2 regions of the Priestia sp. GS2 genome follow, and region 2 is predicted to be linked to the other one. Evidence: riboswitches for the same ligand, from Rfam matches in the RefSeq annotation. Region 2 holds a riboswitch; the other holds the start of a gene.
What was found. Region 2 has a riboswitch for preQ1 ahead of V2145_RS15205 (QueT transporter family protein). Riboswitches for the same ligand answer to the same signal wherever they lie in the genome.
Positions count from the first base shown of each region.

Region 1 (11,739 bases), 440 kb from region 2:
GGATAGCATCTTTTACTAATCCATACATTAGAAAAGAAGTAATCCTAGTGAAATGATGACGCCGCTTATTAATAAAATCATGACGCAATATCCCATGATATCTTTTGCTTTTAACCCAGCAATTGCAAGAGCAGGCAGCGCCCAAAATGGCTGAATCATATTCGTCCAAGCATCTCCCCAAGCTACTGCCATCGCAGCTTTAGCCGTTGGTACATCTAACGCTTGAGCTGCGTCTAAAACTACCGGAGCCTGAACTGCCCACTGCCCGCCTCCTGACGGTACAAAAAAGTTAACAATTCCAGCACTCCAAAAAACAAACATCGCAAACGTTGTTTCAGTTGAAATTGAAACAAAGGCTTCTGAAATTACAGCTGCTAACCCTGACGATACCATGATGCCCATCAACCCTGCATAAAATGGAAACTGAATAATGATGCCACTTGTTCCTTTCACCGCTTCTGTTACCGCTTTCAAAAAGTTGCGAGGTGTACCATGAAACAGGATTCCTAAAAATAAGAACAGAAAATTAACAATATCTAAATTTAATAAAAGTCCTTTTTCTACGAAGTAATAGCTTAAAAAAACGATTCCTACAGCACCAATTGCCCATGAAATAATTGGGCTATTTTCTAAGCGTTCTGCCGGTGTCATATTCTCAGTTTCAGCCGCAGCTGCTTGAAAGTCTTTTAACAGCTCAGGATCTACTACGAATGCGTCTTCCTTCGGTGGCATCATTAATCTATTCACAAGTGGTACAGCCACAAACAAAGCCGCTACAATTACTAAGTTAAACGTGGAAAAAATGGTTTGACTTGTTGGAATAAGCCCGATTATATCTTCCGCAAAATGACCTGGTGTCGCAATTGTTAAAGGAACAGAACCTGAAAGCCCTCCATGCCAAATAACAAAGCCGCTGTATGCACTGGCAATTAATAAACGATAGTCGACATACTTCACTTGTTTCGCTAATTCCTTTGAAAACAACGCACCTACAACCAGTCCAAACCCCCAGTTTATGAAGCTTGCTAGCAGAGAGATAACCGATACAAGCACCACTGCTTGTCCTGGAGTCGAAGGCAAACTAGCAAGGCGCGTTAAGCCTTTTTTACATAGAGGACTGCTTGCCAATACGTGTCCTGTTACTAATACAAGAATCATTTGCATAGAAAAAGCCAATAACCCCCAGAAACCTTCTCCCCAATACTGTACTAGGTTTATTGGCGTACTATCTGTAAAAATAAGCCCAAACCCAAACACTGCAAATGTTAAAATAATAACAAATAAAAATGGATCTGGTAAATACCTTTGCATAACCCCGTTGAAAAAACCAACTATGTGTTTCACAGAAGTTCCCCCTTATTCGACTTTTTTTGACGTCATGTATGATATTCGCTTTTTTATTCTTTTTTCCTTTAAAACAGACAAAAGAAGTGAACAGCCGCTCACTTCTTTTCGCCAACAAATCATGCTCCGCAGTATTTCTATGTTTCCTTACTCCGTTTAGCTGAGTAAGCAGGTTTTTCGACGTTTACACTGATAACCCCTTGACAAGTTTAAACGTTATGTTTAGAATTAACTTCCCTAGATTTGAAAATATAAGTGTACAATGTTAGAAATAGTTAGTCTTCCCTGTAATGAAGCACGCCTTGTGGGCGTGCTTCATTTTCATTTATTAAAATAGATACATATGTCTATTACTGCGGGCAATACTACTAACATATTTAGTGCGTGGCTGGTATACAGCTCAGCAAAAAAGAATATAAAAAAAGCGATGAATTTTACGTCCATCGCCCTTTTTATGAAAAGGATAAAATGATTGCATTTTTATAATAAAAAACCCTTTTTTGACCGTGAGTTTAAGGCTTATTCTCCCCTTTATAAACCTCAAAACGTACTATTGTATAAAGTCATCTCCCCAAACAACTTTATACAAACCGAACTGAAATCGCTTACAATCTTAACTTTATGAAATCATTTCCTTTTCGATCTATGTTCATTAAACACTAATTTTTTCAAAATAGCAACCCTTTTTATCGGATTTCTTTAAGTATGTTCTAAAAGATGATATTTTTATATGAAACTACATATTTTATTGAAACATGGGTAAATGATATATAAGAAGGAGTGACAATCATGAGTGAAAACATCGAAGAATATTTAGAAAGAGGACTATATGGTACGCAAGAAACAAAGCAAGCTGAGCGTAAGTATTTTCTCACTGCTTTACGTGAACGAATTGAAATTGCTTTAACGAAGGGACAGGTAATGAAGCCAACCGTTTATAAAGAAGCTGAAAGAACCATCACTAACGTGCAAAATGGACAAGTCTTTTTAAATGGAACTATTGCCTACTCTTTTTTATCAAAATATATTCAAATAGCAAACAAACATAACGTTCCTTTTACTATTGTACAAAACCTAGAAGCTGACACAGATATCGGGCTCGTGGTCACAGGATCAAAAGGTTCCACTGAAAATGAAATTTTTATTAAAAATTAAAAAGCCGTCATCGACGGCTTTTCTTTATTTTGCAAATACATGATTTCCAATTGTTTTTACAACTTGACGAGAACGAATCCAATCATCTGTGGCTGTGTTAGGATTATAAAAGTAAATGGAATCATTTAAGCGATCTTTTCTCATCAGTGCCTCTTCTACTGCACGATGCGCTTCATCGGATGCTGGCTTATTAATTGAGCCATTTTGAACAGGAGAAAACGCATAGCTCGTCCCTACTACTTCCATAATTACTCCGTTAACACTGTTTGGAAATTGCTGTGATTCTACGCGATTTAGGACAACGATAGCTACACCTAATTTCCCTTCATACGATTCACCTTTTGCTTCCGCTTCTACTAAGCGCGCCAATAAATCTTTCTCTCCTTGAGAAATAGACATTGCTTCAGGAGCAGGCTGTGGTTCTGTCTTAACTTCTTCTGCTTCAGCAGGCTGATTCGATTCTTCCGTCTCGGCTGCTTGAACGGCTTCTTCTTCAGGTACCTTTGCATCTGAAATTAGCTCATCAATATCTTGACCATTTGGCTTTTCTGGAATACGAAGGGTCTCTCCCTCATAAATCCAATCATCTGTACGATTATTTTCGTCCATTATATCTTTAATGGTTACACCATATTGTTTACTTAACTGTCCAAGGGTATCTCCCTTGATGACTTTATATTTCGTTTCTGCTACTGCGACTGACTGAATGCTTCCAAGAGCAAACATAGCAGTTAGCATCATGAATAAAGGCTTAACATAACTCTTTTTCATGCGGCAATACCTCCTGAAAATTCGTATGGTACTACTCTAACATAGCGTAGTACCTCTTTCACCGAACGATTCCTTTACATTTCTTTTAGTTTGATTAATAACGTTACGAATCAAACACGATTATGACAATAATCCTATTTATTTGTCATAATGAAGGAATTATTTTGTGCGAAGAGGTAGGTATTACCTTGTTTATATTTCCCTTTTCAGACTTTTGACTCACTTCAAAATCATTTCAATTCTAGAAATAGGTGCACATCTAACTATTCTATAACTACATTTAGTAACAGAAGCAATTAGTTTAAAAGAACTCTAAGCTATATCTTTCCCCAGACATTGTGAGGATATGAGACTCCTATGAGATTAGCGAGTGCTCTGAGACCCTGCAGTTTAAGAGAAGGGTTAAACCGAGCCTTGTCGGAAAAGGGGTTACTCGGAGTGGAAGTCACACCTCACTGTATGCGTTCTTCCTTCTTTCAAAACAAAAAAGATGAAGCGCAATTTTACACGCTTCATCTTCTTTAATCCTCAAGCTCTATTTCTACAACATCATAGAAATCAATTACGAGCTTAGCACCTGTATCATCCATAAACGTAAACGCAGATTGATCTTCTGATAAATCTAGGACATAGCCTGACAGTAGCTGTTCACTATTATCATAAACCGTTGTTAATGAAACCTTTTTATGCTCAACAAACGCTTCTTCTAATAATGAATGGAGGTCGTATTCCCGGTCGTCAGCTGGCCGGTTTGTTAACAGCATCCCATATGTCATTTGTCCATTTTTATCTTTCCATATATAATCTGCAAAATAAAATGGTGCTGTACTTTTTCGAAAATCGTCCATGTAATCCCTCCTATAGCTACATATTACCTTCATTATATAAGCGTCTGCTCAAGAAAGCTAGCGTTTCAACTTAACTGCGAGGCGTTTCAGTATAATAATACGTAAAGTGCCCACCTCGACCAGCTACTCCGCGAAAATGCTTGAAATCTTCTCTTCTTACAAGCAAAGGCTGAAATCCTAAAAAATCCTCTTTACGCACGTGCAGCTCTTGAATCTCCCCGTCACGGAGAGCATCTAGCTGCTTCATTACTTCCTCTTGGTTCATTTATATGTACTCCTTTCTACGAAAAGTCCTTTAACCACTCTTTTAGTTTATCATACTGTTCTGCAGCTTCTTCATATCCCTGCTTATATAAAACGTCTAGCTTTGATCGATTTTTCTCCATTCGTCCGACTACCAATGGCTTCTGTGGACGAATCACAAATATATTTCCTGCTTCCTCCTGCTCGTCAATATAAGCAAGCGTATCATTATAAAGCTTATAGCGGTTCTCTAATGCATCAACTAAACCAGGATACTTACGATAATATCGCTTTGTAAACCAGAATGAACTGGATTTTTTCTTTTGATATCCTTTATTTCGCGTTAACACCACAATGTTTTTCTTAAATCCGTCATTCTCTGCTTTTTTTATCGGAATTGGGTCACTAATTCCTCCGTCTAACAGCTGCTTGCCACCATATTCCACTACCTTTGACACAAATGGAAGCGAGCTTGATGCGCGAATGATGGTCAGCAAATCGCTCTCATGATTGTTAAAATAAACAGGTTTTCCTGTTACGCAGTCTGTTGTCCCTACTACAAGCTGTTCAGTTCGCTTATGAAAAGCATCAAAATCAAAGGGAATTAAGCTAGTTGGAATCTCATCAAATACAAAATCCATTCCAAACATCTCACGCGTCTTAAAATAATTTCGTAGTGACAAGTAGCGGGGATCATCTATATAATCTAGATTAGCTCGACGGCTTCTTCCTACTTGTCGCGATAAATAGGAAGTTGCATGACAGGCTCCGGCCGAAACGCCAATCACATAAGGTAAATATAAGTCTTGTTCCATAAAGTAATCAAGAACCCCTGTTGTATAAAGGCCTCTCATACCGCCACCTTCTAATACTAATCCTGTATTTCTCATAATAATTGACACCTTCTATTTCTAATGTTTTAATCACTAAATAATCCTATATGTCAGTACTATATCGAATTACCCTACTTTTGTCGAAGGATTTACTTAAAAAACCATCTTTTTTTACATTTTTTTAAAAAAACCTTTACTAATTAACCAATTTAAGGCAAAATTGAGAAAAAGAAAATAGAAAGCGTTAACTAGATTTACTTTTGAAAATTTTCTAAAAACATTCTGATAAAGGAGCGATTACGATGAAAATTGCAGAAGTAGGAAACATAATTGAATTTAAAAATGGGTTAAAAGGTATTGTAGAAAAAGTAAATGAGAACTCTGTAATTGTTGACTTAACTTATATGACTAACTATCGTGACCTAGACTTAGAACAGCGAACGGTTGTAAACCATAAAAATTACACCATTATCAATCATGCGATGTAACAAATAACCACCTAGTACAAAGTACTAGGTGGTTATTTGTTACAAATCTTTTCCTTTTGCTCTTTACTTAAAATACCGAGTTTGTACAACATATACGCATACTGTTGCGCTTTTTTAACCGATTTCATTTCCTTCCTCCTCATGCTTTTACTTCATTATATGCATGAAACTAAAAAAGTTTCCTTAAGGAAAGAAAAATAGCTACCTCTAAAAAAAGAAAAAAGCCTCTAAATTCGAGGCTTTTACTTTGCAATTACTTTTTTACCATTTGTAAATGAGTAATAACATTCTCCAGTGAAAATATCTTGGCTTTCGTGGATATGAACACCTGCTTTATCTTCCATAGCCGCTTTCATCATTGCTTTTGCAACATTGTAAGCTTTAATTGGTCGATATTTCTTCCATTTACCAATTAGGCAAAATGAGCAAGACTTAAGAGTGTATTCCCCTACTTTTTCAGCTAAACGAAACTCGTTGCGTTTGCCTAACAGTAGTGATGGACGGAAGAAATGCGTCGAACGAATATATAGGCTCGCAATATCTTCTTCCACCTGACCTTTTACCTTACTGTAAAAGAAAGGGGAGCGCAGATCAGCACCAATTGCTGTAACGGTTAAAAAGTTCTGACAGCGATTTGCTTCGGCACATTTTGCTGCTTTTAGTGGAAATTCATAGTCCACTTTAATAAACTTCGATTTCGTCTTTGCTTTTTTCATCGTTGTGCCTAAACAACAATAGACATCATCAACTGCAAAATCTTTTTCATACTTTTCAAGCTCTGCAAAATCAATTTCGAGCTGACGTAGCTTTTCATGTTCAATTGGCAATGCCTTTCGAACAAGTACTGTCACATGGCTATATAAGCGATTATCCAAAAGCAACTGTAAAAGTTCTTGACCAATAAGGCCGCTTGCTCCTAGTACTAATGCTGATCTTTGTGACATTCTTTCACCTTCTCACCTTGTTGTTGTTTACATTGGAAAACAGGTTGTTAAGACAACCTGCTTTCATTAACGATTATCAATTGTTTCTGGGTATAAGTCGTGATTCATTAATCGATAAGAAGCCATTTCTTCATATTTTGTACCTGGGCGACCATAGTTTGTATATGGATCAATGGAAATTCCACCGCGTGGCGTAAATTTCCCCCATACCTCAATATAACGTGGATTCATCAGTTTGATTAAATCATTCATAATGATATTCATACAATCTTCATGGAAATCACCATGGTTTCGGAAACTAAACAAATAAAGCTTTAAGGATTTACTCTCAACCATTTTTTCATCAGGTATATAGCTAATATAAATTGTAGCAAAATCGGGCTGACCCGTTTGCGGACATAAGCTTGTAAATTCTGGACAATTAAACTTAACGAAATAATCTCGATTTGGATGCTTGTTATCAAACACCTCTAAAATTTCTGGTGAATACTCAAATAAGTATTTTGTTCCCTGATTGCCTAAAAGCGTTACACCTTCTAATTCCTCTTCTTTACGACCACTCATTTGTGTTTCCTCTCTTTCTACGATTGTCATTCTAACAGCGTTTTTTCATTTTGTACATATCTGTTTTTGTATTTTATTTGTAAATTTTTTAAAGAACGCTTACACGCCTCTTTTATTTCCCCATACAAGTGCATGAACCTGTGGCAATACACGTACATTATTCATATCCGGTGAAGCTACAACAAGATCAATTAACCACTCATATTTCTCTAATAATTTGCGGGTTAATGCATCATCATCCGTTGTCGTCAAATCATCGTTTCCTACTTGGACAAAGAAAGGAACTGATGCATAACGCTGATGAATCTGCTTTGCGTAATTGAAATCTATTTCATCAAACACAACCACTTTAATGCTAATGTGTTGACTTCGTCCTTTGTTTTTCAAACGCTCAATAATATCGTCCAACACTTCGTAATTGGTCTTCATTCCTGAACTTGGTGGCTTAGGTGAAATAGTTAAATCATCAATTTTATAAAACCACTCTTGAAAGCGACTTCCTTGAGTCTCAAGCGCGACTTGCTTTCCATTGTTATGCAAGCGGTCCACCAGTTTATCTAAAGATTTTAACAGCGCTGGATTTCCTCCTGAAATGGTTACATGATCAAAACGATCTCCTCCTAGAGCTTGCAGCTCATGCCAGACTTCTTCATCCGTCAATTGACGAATGTCATTTTTGGCTGACCCATCCCAAGTAAATGCGGAATCACACCAGCTGCATGAATAATCACAGCCAGCTGTGCGCACAAACATTGTTTTTCGCCCCACAACCATTCCTTCTCCTTGAATCGTAGGACCAAATATTTCGAGTACAGGAACCTTATTATTCATCTCGCTTCACCTTCTTTGGACGATATACAACGTAGCTTGTAGGAGTTTCACGAACAAACACTTGCACACATACTGGTTTATTTTCAAGCGCATCTAAATGAGCTTGTACAAGTTCATAAATTTTTCGAGCAATCACTTCAGATGTTGGGAAATCATTCGCATCCTCTTCATTAAATAAATGCTTATGATCATTTAAAAGCGTATGGTCGAACTGACCAGACACAATCTTTTTCAACGTAGCAAAATTAACTAAAAAGCCTGATGAATCTAATTCATTACCTGCAATTGTTAGATTCACAAAATACGTATGGCCATGAACCTGCTGACATTTTCCCGCTGACTCATGAGGAACAAAATGCGCAGCGGCAAAGTTCATGTCTTTATTTAATTCGTACGAATAAGGATGTACTACCTGTGGGTAAATTTGCTGAAGCATTACTGTTCCCCTCCTCGTTTCGTTTCAAGGTATTGTTCTAGACCTCTCTTGCGAAGTTTACATGCAGGACACTCTCCGCACCCGTCTGCAATAATACCGTTATAGCAAGTTAATGTATGTTCACGTACATAATCAAGCGCACCTAGTTCATCCGCTAGTCCCCATGTCTCTGCTTTATCAATCCACATTAACGGTGTGTGAATAACAAATTCAAAATCCATTGATAAATTCAGCGTTACGTTGAGGGATTTAACGAATACATCTCTGCAGTCTGGATACCCTGAAAAATCTGTTTCGCATACGCCTGTTACCAAATGACGTGCACCGCTATTTTTAGCTAGTACAGCGGCAAAAGATAAAAAGAGAAGGTTGCGTCCGTCTACAAACGTTGTTGGTAGCTCCCCTTCCTCCTGGCTAATATCAATATCATCTCTTGTCAGTGCGTTAGGGGCTAACTGACTTAACAGCGACATATCTAAAATTGTGTGCTTCACACCAAGGTCTTTTGCAATGGCTTGTGCAACTTCAATCTCTTTACTATGACGCTGACCGTAGCCGAACGTAACGGTTTCCACTTCTTTAAAGTTTTTCAGCGCCCAAAATAAACAAGTCGTACTATCTTGTCCACCGCTAAATACAACAATTGCTTTTTCGTTTTTCATTTTTTCGTCTCCTTTTCCTATATAAAGTCAAAGAAGAAAACATTCCGTTATTTAGATCATATAAAAAAAAGAGATTGCAGTGTTTGCAATCTCCCTTAACTAAGAATCCCTTTCTTATAAACAAAGAAACAGGAAAAAAGCCCCTAAAACGGCGCCATTTGTCATCTCACTGATGATCTTAGTTTTTTATAGAGGGAGTTTACGAACCTCTCCCGCACATAGAGCACGGCATTTCTTCTTTCAATTTTCGTTCTTAACTATACCATACTCCCTTTGAAATTGCTATGTACTTCTATTTTTCTTCCTACTTTTCAACTGGAGAATTAGCAGCGTCACAATTGGAATTACAAACTGCATAGGGATGTGAATCCAAACAGGTACCACTTTTAACCCTATATCTAAATGCTTGACCGAGTTATCGGACATAAAAACTGTCGTCGTGAGGATCGAAATTGCAATTAAAAAAATCAACAGCTTGTGACTATTCGTTTGATAAATCTCTTTTATCCCTACAATCGCTGCATATGCGAAAATCGTTACTTTAGCAAATCCACCAATGATGAGAACGCTAATAGCTAGCATATCCATTCGTTGAATAATATCTCCAATATTTACTTGCTGTACAGTTACAATAAGGGGAATCGTCGATGATCCTACCAAGTGTTGACCTAGCGTAGTTAAGCTGATCAAACTTAGCATACTAAGCATAACCCCACCTATAACTACAGCACGTGTTCCCATTTTCCTAAGAGACCGTTCTCCCTTTACAAACTGATTAAACATTAAGAAAACAACCATTTCTCCAAATGGAAACGTCAAGATAAGAGGAAACACGGCTTTAAAAATTGAGTCGATCCCTTCCCCTAAAATGGGTTGCATGCGATCTGGATTCATAACATCAGAAAAGAAGAGTAACAAGAACCCTAATACAATGAAACCAATAAAAACAACTAATAATAAAACGCTCGCTCTTGCAATAGGCTCAACTTCTAAAAAGCATGCATAAGCAATCACTAGCATCATAATCGCTCCAACAATTACTAGCGGTGTGTGATTCATGGATGTTAATAATAATAGCTCACAAAAGTCTCTTAGAACACGGGCACCAATGTAAATAAAATATAGCACGTACAACATGCAAATGATTCTTCCAAGATGTTTTCCAAAAGCAATTTTTAAAATTGTTGGAAACGTGGCTTCCGGGTGTTTTTTATATAAAAGTGTAACAAGAGCAAAGAAAGGTAAATATATTAACATCCCCACTAAAACGGCAATCCATGCAGATTGACGCGCTTCCTGTCCAATACTCACAATGGTTGCACTGCCGAATAAAAACAGAAGCATCATTGAGAACAATTGAAAATTGCTTATTACTAAGCGTGGATGCATTTCTTTCCTCTCCTTTGCTCACTGTGTTGTGACCGACTTCCATTTAAAAATGCCAATAACTAAAAATATACATGGAATCAATACGCTTAATATAAACAGATAGTACGGCCAATAATTCTGTACAAAGTAGCCAAAATAAGTAGTGTTTGGAATAATATAGTAAGCAGTTGCTGACAAAATCAGTCCAATAGGATAATTTAAAAAATTGGTATTGTTTAAATTGAGAAGCTGGCCCAAGCCTTTTTTCAGGCCATAAAATACAATGGTAATTTTAAAGAAAATTGATAACATCCAAATTATCGCTACCAATACTTCGATATGCTGAATGGTTTGACCAATGGAAATCATTTTTCCTAACAGGTAAGTTGGGTATAAATACATAGAAGCAATATTTGCACCTAAAACTAAAATACAAGACAAAGTCACAATAATAATTGTAAAACCTGAAGCAACTACGCCGTAAAGTAATCCTTTCTTAACATGTTCATACTTTTGAACATGAGGAGTAACCATTAAAATAAGAATTAGTTCCAAAAAAGGATTGGATAAAAAGTAAAAGCTTCCTATATATATTTCGTCTGCTTTTAAATAAAAGAGTGGCAATATGCGTTCAATCTTCATTTGTGGAATATTTAAGATAATTAACAAAACGAATGGAACTAACACCCACGGTAAGAAAATTTCCGAGGTTCTTCCGACCACTTCTATTCCCAAATAGGCAGCATACATAACTGCTATCATGATGAGAATATGAATCCAGCTTGAGTACGTTTCAGGCACAATCTGAGTAGTCATAAAGTTACTAATATCTCTTAGCAAAAAAGAACCCTCTAGTAGCATCACCAGCAAATACAACACGCTAATTATTCCTCCGACATATTTGCCACAAGACTTCTTCGCTATATCAATCAACGTCGATTGAGGGTATTTTTTGATTAACCCTAGTAGAAGCCCTGCAAATAAGAGCCCACTTCCCGTTCCAATAATTGCACAAACCCAAGCGGTGTTTCTTGCCACAGCTAATAATACAGTAGGTACAACTAAAACTGCACTCCCAATGGAGAATACGTAGATTAATGTAAAAAACTGTTTCCCACTTATTACTTCTTTTTGGTTCATACTGGACACCTACACCTAATAAAATGAAGAGAAAGCATCAATGATGGACTGCATCCAAAACTCAAGAGCATACAGCGGAGTTGGAATTGTTATTCGGAAAATAACCGCTACC
Region 1 is NZ_JAZGJX010000001.1:2,545,559-2,557,297, forward strand. Features, by position in the region: gene V2145_RS13110 (short-chain fatty acid transporter) at 28-1,344, opposite strand; gene V2145_RS13115 (YueI family protein) at 2,134-2,499, shown strand; gene V2145_RS13120 (cell wall hydrolase) at 2,524-3,270, opposite strand; gene V2145_RS13125 (hypothetical protein) at 3,792-4,118, opposite strand; gene V2145_RS13130 (hypothetical protein) at 4,189-4,383, opposite strand; gene V2145_RS13135 (patatin-like phospholipase family protein) at 4,400-5,254, opposite strand; gene V2145_RS13140 (YkvS family protein) at 5,497-5,682, shown strand; gene V2145_RS13145 (NAD-dependent epimerase/dehydratase family protein) at 5,925-6,626, opposite strand; gene queF (preQ(1) synthase) at 6,693-7,190, opposite strand; gene queE (7-carboxy-7-deazaguanine synthase QueE) at 7,290-8,021, opposite strand; gene queD (6-carboxytetrahydropterin synthase QueD) at 8,014-8,457, opposite strand; gene queC (7-cyano-7-deazaguanine synthase QueC) at 8,457-9,119, opposite strand; PreQ1 riboswitch class I at 9,292-9,335, opposite strand; gene V2145_RS13170 (GerAB/ArcD/ProY family transporter) at 9,402-10,508, opposite strand; gene V2145_RS13175 (GerAB/ArcD/ProY family transporter) at 10,527-11,627, opposite strand.
Region 1: another riboswitch for preQ1. It lies ahead of queC (7-cyano-7-deazaguanine synthase QueC); the one in region 2 lies ahead of V2145_RS15205 (QueT transporter family protein).

Region 2 (11,739 bases):
TTTTTGATGCTCATTTACAGATTTAAATCCTTGTTCTGAAGAAAATTTCGCCACTTCCAACCGGTAAATTTTTGACTCACTTCGCTCTAACGCTAACACAATTTCAGGGTTAGCAGCAACTTCCAAGAATACGCGGTGAAAAGCTTGATCCGCTTCAATTGCACCAATGATATTGTTTTGTTCGACCGCACTCTCAAGTTCCGCATTATGACGAGCCAATGCTTTGAAATCTTCTTCTGTCAGATGCGGAACGGCAAGCTTAGTTGCCAATGCGTGAAGGACCGCAACAACGGTAAACGCATGCTTTGCTTCTTCAGGATTTAGCGAAGACACTTTGGTAATAGAGCCTGGAATCGATTCAACAAGCCCTTCATCTTCCAAGCGTTTTAACGCTTCTCGTACCGGCGTTCTGCTGACGCTAAATTTTTCAGCTAGCTCCTTATCATTCAAGCGTTGGTCCGGTGGAAACTCTAACGTAATAATTCCTTGTTTTAAAGTTTGATAAATTTCTTCTCGCAGTGATAAACGTTTAATGGGTTTAATCAATTCTCTTTTCATAAAACCAATATATCAAATGCTGGAAGTTTGTTCAATTCTGGACTTACTCGCTTTTTAGGTTAGGTTTATATATATATTACGATTTATAAACAAAAAAAGTCCGTATTGTTTTACGGACTTTTTCGAGAACTTATTCTGCATATCCAAGTACTTTTAAAGCGGCCTTGACATGCGTGTAGGTTTTTAAGATTGTAAAGTTTACTTGGAGGTCTCTCATTTTTTTCGCTACAGAAGGCGTAATACCCGTTACAATAACCTCCGTTCCAGTAATCTTAATTAAATCATGCAGGTTATAAATATAGGCTACCACATCTTCATCCATTTCTAATAAACCCGAGAAATCGATAATAAAATGATCATCTTTACTTTCATCAATGTATGTTGATACTTTGGATGCAATCATATGATATCGCTGTTCATTCAAAACACCAACAATCGGTAGAACAGAAACCCCGTCTTTTACTGGAACAATCGGCGCTGACATCTCCTGCATCTTTTCGTAGTAATCATAAATTACTTCTTCCTGCTTCTTTTTTTCCGTAATATCTTTTTGAACCCCGATAAAATAAAGCTCATCATCAATCCATGTTGGATCAATAAATAAGTCGTTCCAAAAAGGTTGGTTTTCTTTTGTATAGTTTAGAATTTGTACATTGACTGACTTTTCTTCACGGATAGCATCTCGAATTTGTTGTACCGTATCTCGATTGGTCTTTTCGCCTTGTAAAAAGCGGCAATTCTGTCCTACGATCTCTTCTTTTGTGTATCCGGTCATATCCAGAAAACCTTGGTTCGCATAAACAATCGGGTTATCGGGTAAAGCAGGGTTAGTTAAAATTAATCCAGCTCTTGTAAAGTCCAGGGCTTTTTTAATAAATGCTAGTTCTTCTACCTTATGATCATCATTTGCAAGCAAGCTCTTCTCTCCTTCTCAAGTATAGTATAAAGCGTGACTTCCACTATGTATTAGCGTAATTAACAACTTCTCTCTAATTCTGTCATATATTGTGCCTTTTTTCTATAAATTAAAACCATTTAAATATGAAAAAAGCTTACAGGATTGTAAGCTTTTTTCGTATTAATCGATTAACTTTGTAAAGTTCACGCGTTTATGAATTGCTAGCATTACTGGAATTCCAACAAGCATGACTACAAACTCACCGATTGCAGTTGTTAACCATGTTAATAAAAACGGGAACCCTAGTGCTAAATGAAGCTCAAACGCAATGATAAACATGGTAAACGTAAAGATGAGCGTATTTATAATCATACGAGCAACTGTACCCTTCGCAAACTTCATCGCAAAGATCATTAGTAATAACGAGATAAGTGATTGTCCTACCCCAAATACTAAATCATACGCTACCATTGGTGAGAAGAATAGGTTGGCTAAAAATACGCCTAGGACAATTCCATATAAATACTTCTTATTAAAAATGATCAAATGATTAAACATTTCCGCAATACGGAATTGAATATTTGTAAAGCCAAACGGCTGAATAAACATCGTTACCGCAATATACATGGCTGCAATAATGCCGTTGACTGCAAGTGTTCTTACTTTCATACTGCATACTCTCCTTAGTTTTTTTACGTGGGATGGTTCCGAACCACGTCTTACGCAAATACTAAAGAATCATACAGCAGCATGAAGTTTTAGTCAAGCCTTTCCGTTTATGTACAAAAGAGAGTCTCGGAAAAAACAAAATCATTCTTTCTCAAAGAAGAATGATTTCGCTTCTACCATCATTAGGTGTAAAGATGCGTTCGTTTCATTGTGCTACGGCCCCTCGCTTTACGTGAGGAGAAACCTGAGCCTCCTCGCTACGCTTGTGGGGCTCAGTCTTTCCACTGGATTTATTATCTTTTTTTCTGCACGAGTGAAAAATAAGCATGTTCCTACTATTTTGATAATTCCTCTTCTTTTAATGCAGTTGAAATCTTTTGCACCTCTTGTGTTTGTTCTGCTTTCTTTTTCTGTACAAACCAATACGCGCTTCCAACAAACAAAGCGCCTCCTACAATGTTTCCTAGAGTAACGGGAATTAGGTTATGAACCATGCCAGCTAAAGACACTGACTCAGGGTTGGGATGCAATAAAGCTAAGCCTAAAAACGTCATGTTCGCTACGCTATGCTCATATCCAGAGGCCACAAACGCAAACAACATCCAAAAAATCAGCATCATTTTAGCAGCATCATTTTTCGTTCGAGAAGCTGTCCAAATCGCTAAGCACACAAGCCAGTTACATAGAATCCCTCGAAAAAACAGCTCGCTCATCGGCAAATTCATTTTTTTCGAAGCAATTGTCATCATCAAATGCCCCTCATCAATTCCTTTAAATAACCCTGTTCCTACTATTAACAAGCAAAGGATGAAAGCACCAAGTAAATTCCCAACAAAACACCACGCCCAGTTTTTCAGCGTATCTCTCCACGTCGTCACTCCGGACAACGTGCTAATTGTGTAAAACATATGATTCCCCGTAAACAACTCTGCTCCAGCGAACGTCACAAGCAATAACGCTACCGCAAATGATAAGCCCATAACTAGCGATACAACCGGCAGCGACATTTGTGCAAGCGGAGCTCCCACTGACAAGGCCAGTACAACGCCAATTCCTACATAAGCCCCCGCTAGAATTGCCAACAGTAAATAGCTCGGCAGCTGTTTGTTAAGGTGATCTGTTTTCTGGCGAGCTGCTTCCGTCATCGACTCAAGTGAATCTTTAAACAACTGTCTTCCTCCTCTAAATATCATCTCTTTAACTTTACATTGTAATGGGGATTGGAGGAGAATTCTATCTTTTGTTTATAGCTGCTATAAATAATTTATTCTGTTGTAAATACATCTCATTTATTTTCTTTTTATGAGTCAAACTAAATGTAGGAGGGATCGCGGTGAGAAAAAGAAAAAGTAACGTGAAAGTAAAAAGTAGTGAAATTATATTACTTATACTCTTTACGGGTATCTTTTTAGTAGGCTATGTTTTATATTGGATTGCTTTTTTTATCGATTATTTTATAGCTGTATCTAAAGGCTGGAACTATCTTCAATGGGGATATGGAGTCGCTCTCTTTATAGCTTTTCTTTACTCTCTTTATAATTACCGCTCATTAAAACAAAAAATGCGCTCGCATAACCAAATGTTAATTGAGAAACAACGCGAAGAAAAGAAATTACAAGAATTAAAAAAGTTAGCCGACCTGGATAAGTTAAAAGCTATGCATCCTAGAGAATTTGAGTTTTACATAGCTGATTTATTTTCGACTAAAGGATACGAAGCCATTGTAACATCAGCAAGCGGAGATGGTGGCAAAGATATTGTTTTAACAAGAGAAGGAAAAACTTCAGTAGTAGAATGCAAAAGGTATGCTCATAAAAAAATTGGACGTCCGGATATACAGAAATTTCACAGTGCGCTAATTGATTCTCAAGCCATTGAAGGCTTTTTTGTCACTACTAGCTGTTTTGCTAAAACATCTATACAATATGTACAAGACAAACCTATTCAGCTAATTGATGGTGAAGCGTTAATTAATCTAATACATGATATAAAGAATTCACCGACTTTTGAATAAGTTAATAGCTATATTATTGAATTATTTATAAAAGCCCCTGTTTTACTATAAAGAAAACAGGAGCTTTAGCACCAAATACTTATATTTCTTACGTTAAAATTCACATTTTGATTCATTGTTCGTTTCTAATATAAACTAGCTTATTTTTGCAACCCCTTAATAATCGTATCCGTATTCCACTGCATCATTTTTAAATACGTATCTCCGTCTTCTCCCTTCTTTCCAAGTGAGTCCGTGAAGATTGTACCTGCAATCGGTACCTGCGTTTCTTTTGATACAGTTTCCATACTGCGTTTATCTACGCTTGTTTCTACAAACAATGCTGGAATTTTATTTGTTTCAATTAAACTTACCACGTCTCGAATTTGATCAGGCGTACCTTGGCTTTCGGAATTGATTTCCCAGATATAACCCGTCTTTATTCCGTATGCATCTCCAAAGTATTTAAAAGCTCCTTCACTCGAAATTAAGAAGCGCTTTTCTTCAGGAAGCTGTTGGATTTTTTTTACCGTATCATCGTGTAGTTTTTGAAGCTCTGCTATATACTCTTTAGCATTTCTCTCATAATACTCTTTGTTATCAGGATCCTCTTTAACAAGTGCTTTCTTTACATTTTCAGCGTATAGGATGCCATTTTCAATGTTCATCCATGCGTGTGGATCAGGCTCTTTTTCTAATCCTTTTGTTTCTAGATAAATAGGCTCTACCCCTTCACTCACCCGGTAAACAGGCGCATTCTCACCTGATTTATCTGCTGTTGTCAATAACTTGTTAAACCAAGCTCCACCTTCTTCTAGATTCAACCCATTATAAAACACAGCGTCTGCATCCGTCATTTCCATTACGTCTTTTGGTAGCGGATCGTATTCATGAGGGTTCTTTCCAATTGGAACCAAACTATGAATCTCAACCTTTTCCCCCCCGATTTGATTAACAATATCATAGATAATGGAATAGGTCGTAACAACTTTCAACTTTTCACTATTCGCTTCGTTTCCATTGGTGCTGCTGGAACACGCAGCTAGTGCAAAAATCAGTAGACTAATTGCCGACAGTAACCAAATTTTTGACTTCATCTTTATCCTCCAATCGCTTATGAAAGCTTAGCTCTATTTTTACGAATTTTTAGCGTTCTCCAAAATAATCCTTGTGAAGGTGAAAAGAAAAATGCTAGTGCAAATAGGAGTGTCGCAACAATAACGATGGTCGCTCCTGAAGCAAGATTGTATGAGAAGCTAAAATATAACCCTATTATAGAAGAAAGCGCTCCGATACCAGCAGCTAAGTGAATCATGACCCATAACCTGTTTGTTAATAGGTAGGCTGTAGCAGCAGGCGTTATTAGCATGGCAACTACGAGAATAATTCCGACAGTTTGAAGCGAGGCAACTGTCACCATCGTTAAAAGAACCATGAGTCCGTAATGAATCCATTTATTTGGCAAGCCGTAGCTTTGTGCCATGGTTGGATCAAACGTTGATACCAAAAGCTCTTTATAAAATAAATACACAAGCCCGATAATAACGAAACCGATAATGAGTGTAGTCCACATATCAGAAGAACGTACAGAAAGCACGTTTCCAAATAAAATGTGATAAAGGTCAGAACTGCTCTTCATAAAGGTAATTAAAATAATTCCTATAGCAAATACGGATGTAAACATAATTCCAATTGCCATATCGTGTTTAATACGACTATTTTGGCTAACAAACCCTATTCCAAGAGCAGTGATAACGCCTGTTAAAACTGCACCGATAAAATAATTGATGCCAAGCATATAGGAAATCGCAACTCCCGGAAGAACCGCGTGTGAAATCGCGTCTCCCATCAGGGCCATTCCTCTTAAAACAATAAAACAGCCAATCACTCCGCAAATGATTCCCACCATAACGGACGTTAACAAAGCTTTTTGTAGAAAGCTATATTGCATTAAGGCATTCATAAACTCCACAACTTTCATGATGAATGCACCTCCGTTTGGGGATTAAAGAATAGTTCTTGATTGACGTAGGCTTTTACCATCACAGCTGGTTCCAGTACGCTATTTACTTCTCCATAATGAATCAACTCTTTATTTAAAAGAAGCAATTTATCAAAGTAAGACTCTGCTTTACTCAAATCATGATGTACAACGACCGTTGTTTTTCCTTGTTGACGCAACTCTCTTAGAATATTAATAATGGTTTCTTCACTCGTTACGTCTATTCCAACAAATGGTTCGTCTAAGAAAAGTACCTCTGCTTTTTGAGCAAGCGCTCTTGCTAAGAATACGCGTTGCTGTTGACCACCTGACAATTCGCCAATCTGACGGTTTTTAAATTCTTCCATTCCCACTTTGTGCAAACACTGCAACGCCCAGCTCTTCTGCTCTTTCTTAGGTCTTTTCATTACTCCTAAGGATGGATACGTCCCAATTAATACAACGTCTAAAACGGTAATTGGAAAATCCCAGTCAATCGCACTTCGCTGGGGCACGTAGGCAATTTGCTTCCTAGCGCTTCGGATATCCTGTCCTAGGACTTCAATATGTCCTTTATCATTAGGGATTAAATCTAAAATAGCTTTCATTAACGTTGATTTGCCAGCCCCATTCGGACCAATGATTCCAACAAGAAGCCCTTTTTCAATGGTGAACGAAACATCCTTTACTACTTGATTACCTTGATACGATACAAACAAGTCTTTTACAACGATTGCATCAGTCATTTTACGTTATCTCCTTTCTTTTGTGTTCATTTAACTTTTTTGCATATGGGCAAAACTTAGGTAAAAAAATATAATACCGCTGCATTACTAACAGGGTAAAAATATTTTTCCTTAAGGAAACTTTTTTATATTAATCAAATTATATAGCCCATGCGCAATTTTGTAAACATTTTCTCATTGAGTTGGTCAAACAAGCTCTATTTATAGAGGGTTAAGAACAGTTTTAAAATGCACATTTTTTTATTCGAATAAAAAAAGTAAAATAAACCGATTCTATTGATATTTTATGAATGAGGGAATATAATAATACCAAATATTTTACCTAAGGAAACTTTTTAGACAAAGGTAAAGTATTTAATAAAGATCCCCATCGAAAGTAGAAAAAGAATGAGAGGTAGCCTAGAACTACTTCTCATTCTTTTTATTGTTATTTCATTGGAAGCTCTTGCACAGAAGGTTGACCAACTTTATTTACCTAGACATAAAAAAGAGCCATTATGTTTCCAACAATGACTCTCATACTTTTTTATTTTCTAAAGACTATTATATAGCATCATTATGACTATCTAGCGAAATAGGAGGTCTCTTTAAAGGAACTTTCCAGTGCCACCAGTTGAAGATTCTAGCGATGATGATACACCCAAGGAAGATTCCGGTACAAGTTCAATGCTATCCGCTCATTAGCATTGCGGGTCCTGCCGACCGTGCAAATAATTCTAAAAGAGTACTTACAAATGTTAATCCGTTTACAACTTATTTTGTCGGTTATAGCTCTTCCTCTTATCGTATATAGTTTCATAACAAAGGATTATACTTTGCAGCCCTACGCGACGTTACTTTTCGGTTTAGTCATGTTAATAATAGGACTGGTACAATTTCAAAATAAAAGTAAAGGTTTTGGCTGGCTCTTTTTATTTATATCTATTTATACTTTATATACAAGCGTCGAGAGCTTTTTATTGAAGTAGAATTGACAATGGATGTAGCTGAAGAAGTGCAACCCATGATTGCCCTACATCCTTAGCAAACCTTCTTGTGTGTCTCTCTTATTTATCATTCTCTCTTTCTTTTTAGAGAATAAAGACAATGCCATTAAAAGTGAAACTATGCGTATGTAATTTTCGTTTAATAGCTAATTCGAGAGTTATTACTTATAAAAACCAGTTTGTTTTGGATTTTACAACTTTCATAGAGTCGGCAGATTTTGTAAGAAGTCTTTTTATCCGTAATCAGTTTGACCTTAAGTTTTGTATTTAATTTAGCTTGTTGATTCACCTTGCTCGCACTCATTAATAAATAAGTAAGTAATGTATGAACGTAGGTCAAATTGATCTTCACTAACAAATGTAGAAAAAATGTTTTTGTTTTCGCTCATTGAATTTCCCTCCCATATAAAAGTTTCTAGTTCTACTATTCCCCGACTAGTAATCTCTTATACATCTAATTTCATATAAATAGTTTTTTATTATATATAGAAGAAATAAAATTTCATTAATCACCTTTTTGAAAGAATGTAGACACAGAATAAGAATGCAATATATATACTTGTTTTATGCAAAAATAATTATATAGGAATAAAATATACCATAAGTATTTTTCTTAAATGGTGTTTATCAGAGAATACATCACCCAATTCAGAACTATGTAAATCATACTATTTTTTTACCTTTAATAAGGGGTATACCATATCAATAGTGGCACAAAAAGAATGGATTATATAAAAGATTCTTTTTAATTTTGTTAATTAATTCTCTTTAAGTTAATTAATAACAAAGTTATTCCATTCACAAAAACAAAAATATTCCTCAAATTATATGAAAATTTATGATACAATATGTATTAAAATACAAAAATATGTGTACAAAATTGCTAACCTCTAGCATAAATGTCTACGATACCTATGTAACTATTAAGAGTAAAAAGGAGTGATTTTTGTGGATTTCGAAAACCAAAAAAAGTTGCTGTTAGATTTAATGATCACAACATGGGAACTCAATGGATCTCAGGTAGCTCTATTTGCCAAAGAGCTGTCGGAACAATTCAACATTAAAATAAACCCTTTTAAAGGAACTATAAAAGCCAATGAAGACGGACAAGATGTAACACTGAGATTCCTATTAAACAATCAAAACATCAACGTTACCTCTATAAATTATGATGATAAGCAGTTTTTTATAAGAAACAATATTGAGTATAGATTAAGAAGAATCAGTTTAAGAACGATATGTGAAGTTCAGTATAACGGAGAAGTTTACATTCCGAGCTGGAAAGAATCAGTTATGCTTAGGTGAATGACATATAAAAAATCCATGGATTTTATGAAATCCATGGATTTTATGAAATCCATGGATTTTTTATATGTAGTAATTGCTGGAGTTCACTTATTGACAACCATGGTCGTTTACGATGTAGCATACGGTGACAGTTAGCACATACTAGAGCGATATCTTCTACTTTTGTTTCATGATTGTCGTCCATTTCTGATACAGGTTTCGTATGATGACCTTCTATATAACCATTTCCTAGCTCACCGTAGTATTGCTGAAAATCAAACTTGCATACCTCGCAAAATAACTTACCGTGCTTTTGTAAGAAACGTTCCTTTGCTAGCTTGATCACTTCAGGATTACGTTCTCTGACTAAGTGTTGTTTTAGCTTTATTTTCCCTTCTGAAAATCCTTCATCATCTTCCGTAAAGCCAATAAGATCTGCTTCGGTCAGCTTACGTATTACATCACCAACCGTACTAAATCCATACTCTAAAACGGCTTCTACTTCTGCTTCTGTTATCCCTTTTCCAGATACAACGCTATTTTTAAACGGTATCCCTATTTCGCTTAATAACACTGGATTATAAAATAGTTTGAAGTCTGTAAGAATGATACATCCTATTTGCCCCGTATGTGCACCAGCTCCAAACATAGTATTCATTCTACCTATAAAAACTTCTTTCTCGTCATCACCATTGGCATTACGGTATCTGTCCCATGCTTCTGATGCTTTTAGTACCTCGAAACGCAGGTACGTAGCCATTCCCAATACCGCTCTTTCGCCTTTAACTCTCTTATCATTTTTCACAAGAAAAAAGAACGGTTCTCCCTTGGTTAGGGATTGAAAGTTTTTAGTATCCTTACGCCAAAAGTTAAATTCGCTTGCTTTATTATGCAAAGATAAATACGTAAACCACTCCCTAGACGTAACTCCAATATAACCCTTCATGTTTTAACCTCCTGCAATCCACTCCATTGTTCTTACGCAAAGGGTTCTTTACCAGAAATTTATGTTTAACTTAAAAGCTTCCAGAACGCCATATCTTCCATAATTTCGTATTTATTATTGGTAACAGATGTAACTAAGCTATAGTGCTTTGGAAGTTGTGCTATCTTATTAACGATATGTACACCCTCAGTTTGGGTTTCTGGACTGAAAATAGCTTGTACTTCTTTCTTTTTAATCGTAGACACTCTATGTATAATCCAAGTCAATATATATTGCGTATAGTTATTATCCGCTGTTGCAAAATGATCTAAAAATTGAGTTGATAAAATCACACCAACTCCATATTCTCTCCCTTCCTTCATAACTTTCTTTAAAGAAGTGAAGTTTTGACTCAAGAAATTATCTGCCTCATCAACAAGGATCATTTTTGTTAACTCACGATAATCTCCTTGGATTGTGCTGTGCCCTTTTGTAGACATCTGAGAATAGAAAGTGTCTAAGGTAATTCCTACTATTAAATTCTGAACACTTTGGTCATAACCAGCTAGATTGATAACCGTTACACCTTGTATCATGTCGTATAGAGACTGTGTCTCCTCGCTAGTTGGAGAGAAAATTTCAAAGTCATAAATTTGTTTTAATGCTGCATACAGACTGTCTTCTTTTACATCCTCTCTATCCATAAATCGTTCAAACACATTATTTAATGTAGGTGGTACCAGATCCCATGTAGACATATCGGCTTTATGAATACCAACTTGTGAATAAGATTCAACAATTAAATCGTTTAATAATTGCTGTTGCTTTATACCTAAATTAAATGCATTCGAAATGGTTTCTTTAATGGTACTAGCTGTATGTAAAGGTAATAACGGCTTTGGTTGTTTCCCCCTATATAACGATAGCGGATTATATGGAAGGTGATATGGCTGATAAATTGTAGCATTTGTCGCTTCCACAAAGTCGTCTTTAATATAGTCACCTTTATAATCAAAAATGAGAATATCAATAGGCGTTCCATTTAAATTGGATAGAGAGCCCTCATGTATTTGTTTAATAAGAGATTTCGTAAACTGAGTTTTCCCTGTCCCCATCGTACCAACGATACCTGTATTTGTATGCATAATCTTGCTAGTCGTAGTTGGGTACCAATACAATGGTTCATTATTGCTCGCTGAATGACCAAAAAGAATTCTTAGAGGTTCTGTGCCGTCAGATAGTTTCGTAACGACAGGTTCTACACTTACAGAGCTATCATATAAGTTATGGTTCGCCGCAACTGCAGCAACTGCAGGGTTTTTTTCATAAATAGATTTCACATTCTTCTTTTCTGCTGTTTGTAGTTCCTTGAACACTTGCTGTTGTTCCCTGCTAAGAGTTTCATCCTTAGATTGTTTATCAATACTCTGCCAGCTCTTTATGAATTTTTCATATACTTTTTGCATTGCTGCTGGGTTTAAGTGCATGTGGACGTAGTAATTATCTTTTATAAAAAGATTTTTTCTTTTAATTCCATTTTTACCTACCATATATTCTGAATCGGCCGTGCGTATACCTGTCAGCTCTATTATTTCAATTGTTTTTTGTAAATCTTTTTCCACAAAAAACTGCCAGAAATTACGAAAAATTTGAGCATGAGATGTTTCTTCCCATCTAATTGTTTCTCCATCTATGT
Region 2 is NZ_JAZGJX010000001.1:2,989,497-3,001,235, forward strand. Features, by position in the region: gene V2145_RS15195 (GntR family transcriptional regulator) at 1-558, opposite strand, end outside; gene V2145_RS15200 (PAS domain-containing protein) at 689-1,474, opposite strand; gene V2145_RS15205 (QueT transporter family protein) at 1,637-2,125, opposite strand; PreQ1 riboswitch class I at 2,134-2,178, opposite strand; gene V2145_RS15210 (formate/nitrite transporter family protein) at 2,461-3,294, opposite strand; gene V2145_RS15215 (restriction endonuclease) at 3,459-4,139, shown strand; gene V2145_RS15220 (metal ABC transporter substrate-binding protein) at 4,280-5,215, opposite strand; gene V2145_RS15225 (metal ABC transporter permease) at 5,233-6,099, opposite strand; gene V2145_RS15230 (metal ABC transporter ATP-binding protein) at 6,096-6,845, opposite strand; gene V2145_RS21475 (DUF3953 domain-containing protein) at 7,580-7,813, shown strand; gene V2145_RS15235 (hypothetical protein) at 8,780-9,136, shown strand; gene V2145_RS15240 (HNH endonuclease) at 9,180-10,064, opposite strand; gene V2145_RS15245 (ATP-binding protein) at 10,130-11,739, opposite strand, start outside.